Regions from separate parts of the Tissierella sp. QWL-11 genome, predicted to be linked through region 3. Evidence: a T-box and tRNA genes for the amino acid it is inferred to sense, from the RefSeq annotation. Region 3 holds a T-box; the other regions hold tRNA genes.

Region 1 (3,220 bases), 190 kb from region 3:
TATTGTTCTCCTAGATTTTGAAGTTCATTCTCATCTATTTGAACTCCAAAATATTCCATACTACTTAAAACTTCCACTAGGGGTAATTCCATTTCATAGTAAAGAGATTCCATCCCTTGTGATTTTATCTTTTCTTTCATAGTTTTTTCTAATTCATATACAGTATCTAAAACAAAAGATAAATAATCTATCCTTTGTGTTTCTTCAAGCTGAGAAAATGAAAGCTTTGATTTTCCTTTGCCTAATAGCATCTCTTCATCTACTCCATAGTATTCCAAGTATTTTTCACTTATTTTATTTATGGAATATTCACTTTCACTTGGATTTATAATGTATTCAGCTATTTCTGAGTCAAAAGTATAATTTGAGATTTTTATTCCCGATCTAAATAATACTATTATATCCTTTTTTAAATTATGACCAATTTTTTCTATATTTTCATCTTCAAATAAAGGTTTTAATAATTCATAATATTTTTTTTGGTTTTCTTCAAATTCCATATAATAAGTAGGACTAGAATTTAATTTTATTCCTAGGGAAATAATCCTATCTTCAATAATATTTGAATCCTCTACTATAAATTTAAATGCAAACTTCTTTTCTTCCTTTATTTTTGTGATTACATCTTCTAGTTCTTTCACACCTATTTTCTCAGATTTGAACTCTCTTATTATCTCTTCTTTTTGTGTATGTTCATTTGGAAGTCTATCTATTAAACTCTTAAATTCATATTTTTCATAAAGACTTAATAGCCTTTCCCATTCTGGATCTTTTGTAAGTAAATCATCTAAATTTATATCTAGATTTATATTTGTTATGATTTCTCCTAGTTTTTTGCTTAAATAAGCAATTGTTTGATTTTCTATTAATTTTTCTTTTAGTTTCTTTCCACTAACCTCATCTATATTTTTGTATATATTTTCTATATTATTAAATTGTTTTAAAAGTTTTAAACCTGTCTTTTCTCCAACACCTGGTATACCTGGTATATTATCTGACTTATCTCCCATAAGACCTTTCAAATCAATAAATTGCTTTGGCTCAATTCCATATTCTTCTATTATCTTTTCAGAGTCAAATATCTCCAGTTCTGAAATTCCCTTTCTTGTAAGTAGTACCTTTGTATTTTCCGTAGCCAATTGTAAGTAGTCCTTATCTCCAGTTACCAATATAATCTCTAGGGAGTTTTTCTCCCCCATATTTGCAAGAGTTCCCGCTATATCATCTGCTTCATATTCGTCCATCTCTAGTCTCTTTATATTCATAGCATCTAATATATCTCTAATTATTGGAAATTGTTGTGCTAATTCTGATGGGGAAGATTTCCTAGTTCCCTTATATTCTTTGTACTCTCTATGTCTAAAGGTTGGGCCTTTTTTATCAAAGGCTACACATAGATAGTCTGGATTATATTCATCTTTTATTCTATATAGCATAGTTAAAAATCCATATACTCCATTCGTGTAAATTCCTTCCTTTGTAGACAAAAGTGGCAATGCATAAAAGGCTCTATGTAAAAGTGAACTCCCATCTATTATCATAAATTTTTTATTATCCATATATCACAACTCCTATTCTTGATATATTTAAGTATAACCTAAATTAGCCCATGAGTAAACAAGGCTAAATAATTTTCCTTGATAAATATATTTATTTATGGTATTATATTTATTGTTATCAAGCCGGTGTGTCGGAACTGGCAGACGAGACAGACTCAAAATCTGTTATCCGCAAGGGTGTGTGGGTTCGAGTCCCACCACCGGCACCATATTTAAAACAGCTCTTAAATTTAAGAGCTGTTTTATTTTTTAAAAAAACATTTCATATGCATAATTATCCCTATTTAAGAAATCCTATTTATGGGAGGTTTAATTATGTCTGAATTAAAAGATTTATTAAGAGATATTGAAACTTTAAAGAAAAGCTTAAATGAATTGATTGAAAAAAAGGGATTCGATTTAAAAAACCCTGAAATTATCAAGGCAAGTCAAGAGCTAAACACTGCCATCACAAATTACAATGACTTAATTAATAAAAATCTATAATTTGTAAACTGTAACGAAAAATAGTACTATGAGTTTTATTATACTGATTATATACTAAACAAAATCAAATAAAGAAATGTTGCCTAAATCTAGGTCAACATTTCTTTATTTTTATCTACTTATTCTGCTAAAAGATGCTTTGCTGCAATTCCAGGTTCTGTCATTGCAAAAGGATCTAGGATTTCATCTAGTTCAGCTTCTGTTAGAAGTTTTTCTTTTAAAACTAATTCTCTAACTGGTTGTCCAGTTTCTATAGCAACTTTAGCAACCTTTGCAGCGTTTTTATATCCAACATGTGGTACTATAGCTGTTATAGTTCCAACACTACCATCTACTAATTCTTTACATCTATCAATATTCGCTGTAACATCACATACTAGGTTTTCTCTAAATGTAGCTACACCATTTCCTAAAGTTTCTATTGATTCGTATAAATTATATAGTAATACTGGCTCAAATACATTTAATTCTAATTGTCCAGCTTCTGCAGCCATAGTTACAGCTACATCATTTCCTATAATATTAAATGCAACTTGACTCATAACTTCAGCTATTACTGGATTAACTTTTCCAGGCATTATAGAAGATCCTGCTTGTTTTTCTGGTAAGTTTAATTCTCCAAATCCACATCTTGGACCTGATGCCATTAATCTCATATCATTTCCCATCTTTGAAAGATTTACTGCAGCTGTTTTTAATGATGCTGATAGAAATACAAAGCCATCTAAATTGTTTGTACCGTCTACTAAATCATCTGTTTGTACTAATCCTAAATCATTTATCTTGTTTAAATTAGGTACTATTACTCTTAGATATTCTGTGTCTACGTTTATACCTGTTCCAACTGCAGATGCTCCCATATTTACTACTCTAAGTCCATCTAAAGCAGTTTCTATTCTATTTATATCTCTTTTTATTACAGAACTATAGCCATGAAATTCTTGCCCTAATCTAATAGGTACAGCGTCTTGAAGGTGAGTTCTTCCCATTTTAATAATAGGATCGAATTCTTCAGCTTTTTTAAGTAAAGCTTCGTGTAATTTTTTTAATTCACCAAGAGTCTTTTCACCAAGTTTTAAAGCTGCTATTTTTGCTGCTGTTGGAAATGCATCATTTGTGGATTGACCCATATTTACATGGTCATTTGGATGTACTTTATCGTAATCTCCTAAATT
Region 2 (3,220 bases), 550 kb from region 3:
AATGAAGACTTAGAAAAAGATTTAAATATTTCTTTAGTACCTTTTAAAATTGATGTGGATGATAAGTCTTTTATTGATGACAAGAGACTAGATGTGCAAGAATTAATTAAATCTATGAAAAAAAGTCCAAATCCTATAAAGACATCTTGTCCTTCTCCAGGAGATTTTTTAGAGCAATATAGAAAAAATAGAGATGTATTCGTAGTTACTATATCTTCTAAACTTTCTGGGACTTATAATAGTGCAATATTAGCTCGTGATATGGCAAAAGAAGAAGATCCAGATAAATTTGTACATGTATTTGATAGTAGATCAGCAAGTATAGCAGAAACTTTAGTTGCCATGAAGATAAGTGAATTAATAAAAGAGAAATTTAATAATTTAGAAATAGTTGAAAAAGTAGAAAAATATATTGATGAAATGAAGACTTATTTTATTTCTGAGAGTCTTGATAATTTAATTAAAAATGGTAGAATCTCAAGGACTAAGGGATTACTTGCCAATGTATTAAAATTAAAGCCTATAATGGGTTCAAACCCTGAAGGGGAAATAGTTTTAGTGGAAAATGCTAGAGGTACAAAAAGGGTTTTTAGTAGATTAGTAGAAATTATAGGAGAAGGAAAAGAAAATTTTGAAGAAAGAGTTTTGGCAATATCCCATGCAAATGCATTAGACAGAGCTGTTGCTCTTAAAGAGAAACTAGAAGAACTCTATAATTTTAAAGAGATAATTATAGTAGAAACTAAAGGACTTAGTACTGGATATGTAAATGATGGAGGAGTTATATTGTCATATTAGAAAGGTGATAATATGAAAAAAAAGGTAGTATTAGGTATGAGTGGAGGAGTTGATAGCTCTGTAGCAGCCTATGTTTTAAAAGAACAAGGCTATGAAGTGATAGGAGTTACTTTAACACAAATTCCCCACGATGATATATATGATGAAGCTGAAGGTGGGTGTTGTTCCATATCTTCAGTATTTGATGCTAAAAAGGTAGCACATGATTTAGGGCTTGTTCATTATGTTATGAACTTTAGAGGATTATTTGAAAGAAAAGTTATAGATTATTTTGTAGATGAGTATCTACAGGGGAATACTCCAAATCCATGTGTGGCTTGTAATAAATTTATTCGATTTAGTGAATTTTTAGAAAAGGCAAAGGGACTTGGAGCAGACTATATAGCTACTGGACACTATGCAGTAGTAGAAAAAGATGAGACAACTGGAAGATACTTGATGAAGAAAAGCGCTGATAGCAAAAAGGATCAAACATACTTTTTGCATCAAATGACTCAAGATCAACTTGCTCACACACTATTTCCTCTAGGAGGATATACAAAGGATAAAGTTAGAGAAATTGCTGAGAAAATAGGATTAAAAGTTCATGACAAACCAGATAGTGAAGAAATTTGCTTTATACCTGATAATAACCATGGGGAATTTATAAAAAGAAGAGAACCGGGTAGAGTTAAGCAGGGAAATTTTGTAGACAGTGAAGGAAATATCTTAGGCAAGCATAAGGGGATAGTATACTATACAGTAGGTCAGAGAAAAGGTCTTGGAATAGCTTTAGGTAGAAGAGTATTTGTAAAAGAAATAGATCCAATAAAGAATGAAATAGTATTGGGAGATGAAAGTGATCTTTATAAATCCAAACTCTATGCAGAGGATATAAATTTAATTGCCTACGATAAACTGCCAGATGAATTAGAGGTGAGGGCTAAAATAAGATACTCTAATTATGAATCTGAGGCAATAGTAAAGCCGTATAAGCAAGGAGTAATGGTAGAATTTAAAGATCCACAAAGAGCTATTACCAAGGGTCAGGCTGTAGTTTTTTATAAAGATGATATAGTTGTAGGCGGAGGCATTATAAAAGAAGTATATGAATAAAAAAATATTGACAAATCTTAATGGGATGATATAATAGAGTAGTAATAAAATTAGTCATGCGGGAGTGGCGGAATTGGCAGACGCGCTAGACTTAGGATCTAGTGTCATTGACGTGGGGGTTCAAGTCCTCTTTCCCGCACCATTAAGAACCAGTGGATGAAACCATTGGTTTTTTTTACTATGTTTTTGTAATAAAGGGATTGTTATGTTATAATTATATGATATAATATTAGCGGAAAACCTAGAATACGAGGAGGATACAATATAATGAAAGCAGTTTTAGATAAAAAGGAAGGAAACAAAGTTTCTTTTAATATTGAAATCGAAGAGGATAAATTTAAATCAGCTGTTCAAAAGGCATATATACAAAATAGAGGTAAATTTAATATACCAGGATTTAGAAAAGGAAAAGTTCCAAAGCAAATTATTGAAATGAACTATGGTAAAGGTGTATTCTATGAAGATGCAATAAATATTTTACTTCCAGAGGCTTATGAGCAAGCTATAGATGAATTAAAATTAGAACCAGTAGACAGACCAGAAATAGACATAGATGAGATAAAACAAGGTGAACCACTTAATATAAAAATAGCAGTAGATGTAAAGCCAGAAGTAAAACTAGGAGATTATAAAAGTATAGAATTAGAAAAAATAGAGTATAATGTTACAGATGAAATGGTTCAACAAGAGCTAGATAAGATACAAGAAGAAAATGCAAGATTATTAGATGCAACAGATAGAGAAGTTAAAAAAGGAGACATCACAACTATAGACTTTGCAGGATACTTAGATGGAGAACAGTTTCCAGGAGGTACTGCACAAGGACATCAATTAGAAATTGGATCTAATACCTTTATTCCAGGTTTTGAAGACCAGCTAGTAGGCAAGACTAAAGATGAAGAAGTAGATGTAAATGTAACTTTCCCAGAGGACTATGGTCAAGAAGATTTAGCAGGAAAAGAAGTAACATTTAAAGTTACAATACATGATATAAAGGAAAAACAATTACCAGAATTAGATGATGAATTTGCAAAAGACATAAGTGAATTCGATACAATAGAAGAGGTAAAGTCAGATATAAGAGAAAGACTAGAAAAAGAATTTAGTGAACAAGAAAAGATACACAAAGAAAATAGTGTAATAGAAAAACTTATAGAGATATCAGAGTTTGAAGTACCAAATGGTATGATAGAGTCTCAATTACAAGATGAAATAAGACAATTTGACTACAGACTTAGAAGTCAAGGATTAGAATTAGAAAAATATTTAGAAATGACTAAGTCAACTATAGAAGACTTAAAAGAACAATTCAAACCAACAGCTGTAA
Region 3 (3,220 bases):
CCTAGAAGCAATACTTTTAGTGCAGTTTTTAGAGTAAGGTCAGTACTTGCTTATGCTATACACAAATTTTTTCAGGAAAGAGGCTTTGTGTATGTAAATACTCCTATAATCACCTCATCTGACGCTGAGGGAGCAGGGGAAATGTTTAGGGTGACTAATTTAGACTTGGAAAATCTTCCTATGACTGATGACGGTAAGGTAGATAATTGTGAAGACTTTTTTGGGAAAACAACAAGTCTTACTGTAAGCGGTCAATTAGAGGCAGAAGTTTATGCTTTAGCTTTTAAAAATGTATATACCTTTGGTCCAACTTTTAGAGCTGAAAACTCTAATACTGCAAGACATGCTGCGGAGTTTTGGATGATTGAGCCAGAGATTGCCTTTGCAGATTTAAAAGATAATATGAACTTAGCAGAGGATATGTTAAAATATATAATCTCTTATGTAATGGAAAATGCAAAGGAAGAAATGGAATTCTTTAACTCTTTCGTAGATAAGGGTCTTCTGGATAGACTTAAAAATATAGTTAATTCTGATTTTGAAAAAATAACTTATACAAAGGCAATAGAGATATTGAATGATGCTAAAAAAGACTTTCAATATAAAGTAGAGTGGGGAATAGATCTTCAAACTGAACATGAAAGATATATTACTGAAGAAGTGTTTAAAAAACCTGTTTTTGTGACAGACTATCCTAAAGAGATAAAAGCATTTTATATGAGAGAAAATGAAGATAATAAAACTGTATCTGCAATGGACTTATTAGTACCTGGTATAGGGGAAATAATAGGTGGAAGCCAAAGAGAAGAGAGATTAGATGTATTAGAAAAGAAAATTGTTGAAAATGGAATGGAAAAAGATGAATACTGGTGGTATTTGGAGCTTAGAAAATATGGTAGTACAAAGCATTCTGGATTTGGATTAGGTTTTGAAAGAGCTCTTATGTATATTACTGGTATGACAAATATTAGAGATGTAATATCATTTCCTAGAACTGTAAAATCTGCTGAATTTTAAATTGTCTTGTAAAATACACATAATTTTGCTATAATAACTCTTAATATAAAGACATAGATGGGAAGTAGTAGATAAATTGTAGTTTATAGAGAGCTGTTGTTTGGTGCAAAACAGTATCTACAATATTCGAACTTGTCTCAGAGTCATCAAAGTATACTTTGATCGGAAAGATACCGTTATATCTTTAAGTGGATAGAAATATCAACAAGAGTGGTACCGCGAATTAACCCTTCGTCTCTTTATAGAGGAGGGGTTTTTTATTTTAAATAAAGAATTTAAGGAGTGTAAAAATGAGAGAATATAGACCGAGAGATATTGAAAAGAAATGGCAAGATATTTGGGATGAAAATCAAGTTTATAAAGCTGAAATAGATAAATCTAAAGAAAAGTTTTATGCCCTAGTAGAGTTCCCATATCCATCTGCTAATGGATTACATGTAGGTCACCCAAGACCATATACTGCACTAGACATATTATCTAGAAAGAGAAGATACGAAGGATACAATGTATTATTTCCTATGGGTTGGGACGCCTTTGGACTTCCTACAGAAAACTTTGCAATAAAAAATAAGGTTCATCCTAAAGAGGTAACAGAAAAAAATATAGCGAGATTTAAATCTCAATTAAAATCTATAGGTTTTTCCTTTGATTGGTCTAGAGAGATAAATACTACTGATCCTAATTATTATAAATGGACTCAATGGATATTTTTAAAACTATATGAAAAAGGCTTGGCCTACAAAGAGGAAATGCCTATAAACTGGTGTACTTCATGTAAAATAGGATTGGCAAATGAAGAAGTGGTAGGAGGATCTTGTGAAAGATGTGGAGGAGAAGTAGTTCAAAAAGTAAAAAATCAGTGGATGTTAAAGATTACCGAATATGCTGATAGACTTATAGATGATTTAGATGATTTAGATTTTATTGATAGAGTTAAAGTTCAACAAAAAAATTGGATAGGAAGATCAGAAGGAGCAGAATTAGATTTTAAAGTTGCAGGAAAAGAAGATAAATTAAAAGTATTTACTACAAGACCAGATACTATTTTTGGGGCAACTTATATGGTAATATCTCCAGAGCATTATCTTATAGAAACATACAAAGATAATATAAAAAATTATAATGAAGTAATAGAATATAAAAACATGGCTAGTAAGAAGTCAGACTTTGAGAGAACAGAGCTTTCAAAGGAAAAAACAGGAGTAGAATTAATTGGTATAAAAGCTATAAATCCAGCAACAGGGAAAGAAATTCCTATTTGGATATCTGACTATGTCCTAATGAGCTATGGAACAGGTGCGATAATGGCAGTTCCAGGTCATGATGAAAGAGACTGGGAGTTTGCAAAGAAATTTAACTTACCTATTATAGAAGTTATAAAGGGTGGAGATATAGAGAAAGAGGCTTATACAAACACTGACAAAGGTACTTTAGTAAATTCAGAGTTTTTAAATGGTATGGAAGTCGAAGAAGCTAAAGAAGCTATCATGGAATGGATAGAAGACAATAATTTAGGTTCAAAAAAAATCAATTTTAAACTTAGAGACTGGGTATTTTCAAGACAAAGATACTGGGGAGAACCTATACCTTTAATCCATTGTGATGAATGTGGTTGGGTACCAGTAAAGGAAGAAGATCTACCTGTTGAGTTACCTGATGTAGTAAACTATGAGCCTACAGATACTGGTGAATCTCCCTTAGCCAAGATAGATGATTGGGTGAACACTAATTGTCCAAAATGTGGTGCAAAGGCTAAAAGAGAAACAGATACTATGCCAAACTGGGCAGGTTCATCATGGTATTTTTTAAGATATCTAGATCCTAATAATGATGATGCCTTAGCATCTAAGGAAGCTATAGACTATTGGATGCCAGTAGATTGGTATAATGGAGGTATGGAACATACTACATTACATTTACTATATTCAAGATTTTGGAATAAGTTTTTATATGATATTGGAGTAGTTAGCACTCCTGAGCCATATAAAAAGAGAACTTCTCATGGAATGATATTAGGGGATAATAATGAGAAAATGTCTAAGTCAAGAGGCAATGTAGTAAATCCTGATGATATAGTAAGGGATTTTGGAGCTGACACTTTAAGAACCTATGAGATGTTTATAGGGGATTTTGAAAAATCTGCTCCTTGGTCTGAAAATGGAGTAAAGGGATGTAGGAGATTTTTAGAAAGAGTTTGGAGATT
Region 4 (3,220 bases), 190 kb from region 3:
TGTAGAAAAAGTAAAAAAAGATTATAAAATATATAGTACATTTTATAAACCTTTTATTCACAAATCCTTTATAGACGATACAATATATATGGAGATTATAAATAAGACTAGAACTTTTTTAAAGCAAAACATTAAGGTTAAATAGATGAGGTGCAAAGATGAAATACAAAAAGAAAATATTGTCTTTATTCACAATCCTTATTTTCATTTTTTTAGTTGGATGTAAAATTCAAGACTATGAAAATTTTGATACCCCCCAAGATTTAGACAATAAAGAAGATTTAAGCAAAATAGATCCTATTGAAGGTGGAGAATTATCTCTTCCCCTTACTAATTTTACGACATTAAACCCTTTGTTGACAGATAATTCTAGTTATTATCATTTTAGTAAATTGATATTTGAAAGCTTATTTGAATTTGATGAAAGTCTAAATCCTTATCCAAAGTTAGCAGAATCCTACACTATATCAGAGGATGGAAAGAGGATACAAATAAAGTTAAAAGAAGGAATAAAATGGCATGATGGAGAGTCTCTTAAATCTGAAGATGTGGCCTTTACAATTGAAGCTATAAAAAGAGCTGGTATTGAAGGCACATATGGAAAAGTATTTAAAGATGCAGCATTGATCAATGGTGATTTAGATTTAAATTCCTTTGTAAATACAAGGATAATAGATGGAAATAATATTGAAATTATTTTTGATAGAGAATTTTCCCATTCCTTAGATGTATTGACATTTCCTATAATACCAAAGCATGCTTTTTCAAATATAGATAATGCTTTAGTAGTTGAAAATTATAATCCTATGGGCACTGGACCCTTTAAATTTATAGACTATGAAAAATTCAAAACTGTTAAATTAAAAAAGAATGAAAATTATTGGGATGGACCTATCTATATTAGCAGTATAATAGGAAAAGTATTAGATGATAAGGAATTGATTCTCACATCCTTTGAGACGGGACAAATTGATTTTGCGTTTAGTATTGGTGTGGATTGGGACAAGTATAGACAAAATGATAGGATAGAGGTATATGAATATCCATCTTCTAATTATGAGTTCTTAGGATTTAATTTTCAAAATGGTAAATTTTCTACACAACAACAGTCAATTGCTGTTAGAAAAGCTATAAGTTATGCCATAGATAGGCAAAATATTATACAAAATCAATACTTAGGACATTCTACTCAAGTGGATGTTCCGATTCATCCAAATTCCTATTTAATATCTGACTTTTCAAGTTTATATGGGTACAATTTAAATTTTGCCAAGGAAGAGTTAAAAAATGCTGGATATATAGATAGGGATGAAGATGGTATCTTAGAAGATGAAAATGGAAATCCTCTAAGATTTACATTATTAACAAATACTTATAATTTACTGAGATTTAGAACTGCAGAATTAATAATAGAAGACGTAAAAAAGATAGGAATAGATTTAGTCTTAGTTGAAAATGGTAATCAAAGTACTTCAATCTCAGAAGAACAAAAAGATATTCAGTGGAGTAATCTCCAAGGCAGTTTAAATAAAGGAAACTATGATATAGTCCTTCTAGGATGGAAAACTTCTGTAATTCCAAATATTTCTTATATGTTTCACAGTTCAAAATTATTAGACACTAATTTTATAAAATATCAAGATGAAAATATGGACAAACTATTAGGATTAACCCTAAACAATAGTATAGAAAAAAAAGCGGACAGTTATAATAATTTACAAGAACATATCTTAGAGAAATTACCATATATAAGTCTGTTTTATAAAAATGAAGCTTTACTAGCGGATTCAAAGATAGTAGGAGAATTAAGTCCTAAATTTTTCAATCTATATGATGGATTGCAAAATTGTTTTATTTTACCACAAGAAAATTGAGATATAAAACATTAAAAATGAACTTATTCCTTGAAAAATTGACATAAAGGTTTATAATATTATATAGTACATTTGTGCAGGGATGGTGGAATGGCAGACACGATAGCTTGAGGGGCTATTGCTCTTAAGGGTGTGAGGGTTCGAATCCCTTTCCCTGCACCAATTTATAAAGAATTGTTAAAAAAATATTTATAAGATGCGGGTTTATTGGAAGACTTGTGTACTTTTTTAACAATTAATGTTATAATTAAAAAAGTGTTAAGCATGATTTATGCTTAATTCTTTAATTTTATCACTATAAAACAATAAAGAGGTGGAATGTCAATGAAACTTGAAAATCTCACTTTTAAAGGCGGAGTACACATAGAGGAATACAAAGAATTTACTAAAAGTAAAGCTATAGAAAAGGCAATAGAGCCTAAGATAGTACATATTCCTTTACATCAACATGTAGGTGTAGCTGCTAAGTCTTTAGTAAAGAAAGGAGATAGTGTAAAAGTAGGTCAGAAGATTGGAGAGTCTGAAGCGTCTCTAACAGCTTCAATTCACTCTAGTGTTTCAGGAAAAGTAAAGAGTATAGATTTAATGTATACTCCAGATGGATACAGAGTAGAATGTGTTACTATTGAATCTGATGGTCTAAATGAAATGGATGAATCTTTAAATATCAAAAGAAATTTAAATGATATATCCAATGAAGAAATAATGGAAATATTAATGGACAAAGGAGTAGTTGGTCTTGGGGGAGCTGCTTTTCCTACAGACTCAAAACTAGCTTTAGCAAAAGATGCTAATGTTGATACCATAGTTCTAAATGGAGCCGAGTGCGAACCTTATTTAACTTGTGATCATAGAATCATGTTAGAAAAGCCTGAAAAGATAATTAAGGGTCTTGAAATTATGATGAAATATTTAAATGTGGAAAAGGGTTACATAGCTGTCGAAGACAATAAAAAAGACGCAATCGAAAATCTAAAATCTAAAGTAGAAAATAGTAATATTGGAATTGCAAGCCTTAAGACAAAATTTCCACAAGGAGATTCCTATAGAATTATCCATTCAGTTTTAAATAGGATTGTTCCTAGAGGCGGAAGAACTAATGATGTAAATTCTTATGTAAACAATGTAGGTACTGCTTTGGCAGTTTCTGAAGCTGTATTAGAAAACAAACCTTTATATGAAAGGGTAGTTACAGTAACAGGAAATGGTGTGGCTGAGCCAAAAAATTTACTAGTTAAGATTGGGACAACTATTGGGGATATAATTGCTCAATGTGGTGGATTTAAGGGAACTCCTGGAAAAATCGTAGTAGGTGGACCTATGACTGGATGTGCACAATTCACATT

What was found. A T-box is a leader RNA that pairs with one kind of tRNA and senses whether it is charged. The one in region 3 lies ahead of leuS (leucine--tRNA ligase), so its partner is inferred to be a tRNA-Leu.
Region 1: it has a tRNA-Leu gene. The T-box ahead of leuS (leucine--tRNA ligase) is inferred to sense a tRNA for this amino acid. The anticodon was not compared.
Region 2: it has a tRNA-Leu gene. The T-box ahead of leuS (leucine--tRNA ligase) is inferred to sense a tRNA for this amino acid. The anticodon was not compared.
Region 4: it has a tRNA-Leu gene. The T-box ahead of leuS (leucine--tRNA ligase) is inferred to sense a tRNA for this amino acid. The anticodon was not compared.

Annotation. Positions count from the first base shown of each region.
Region 1 is NZ_CM178750.1:1,805,620-1,808,839, forward strand. Features, by position in the region: gene polA (DNA polymerase I) at 1-1,559, opposite strand, end outside; tRNA gene AC4PG3_RS08825 (tRNA-Leu) at 1,682-1,768, shown strand; gene AC4PG3_RS08830 (aspartyl-phosphate phosphatase Spo0E family protein) at 1,875-2,045, shown strand; gene AC4PG3_RS08835 (aspartate ammonia-lyase) at 2,165-3,220, opposite strand, start outside.
Region 2 is NZ_CM178750.1:2,161,299-2,164,518, reverse strand. Features, by position in the region: gene AC4PG3_RS10625 (DegV family protein) at 1-798, shown strand, start outside; gene mnmA (tRNA 2-thiouridine(34) synthase MnmA) at 811-1,893, shown strand; tRNA gene AC4PG3_RS10615 (tRNA-Leu) at 1,952-2,035, shown strand; gene tig (trigger factor) at 2,161-3,220, shown strand, end outside.
Region 3 is NZ_CM178750.1:1,614,060-1,617,279, reverse strand. Features, by position in the region: gene asnS (asparagine--tRNA ligase) at 1-1,017, shown strand, start outside; T-box leader at 1,063-1,259, shown strand; gene leuS (leucine--tRNA ligase) at 1,308-3,220, shown strand, end outside.
Region 4 is NZ_CM178750.1:1,800,161-1,803,380, reverse strand. Features, by position in the region: gene AC4PG3_RS08810 (lytic transglycosylase domain-containing protein) at 1-145, shown strand, start outside; gene AC4PG3_RS08805 (peptide ABC transporter substrate-binding protein) at 159-1,874, shown strand; tRNA gene AC4PG3_RS08800 (tRNA-Leu) at 1,951-2,036, shown strand; gene rsxC (electron transport complex subunit RsxC) at 2,199-3,220, shown strand, end outside.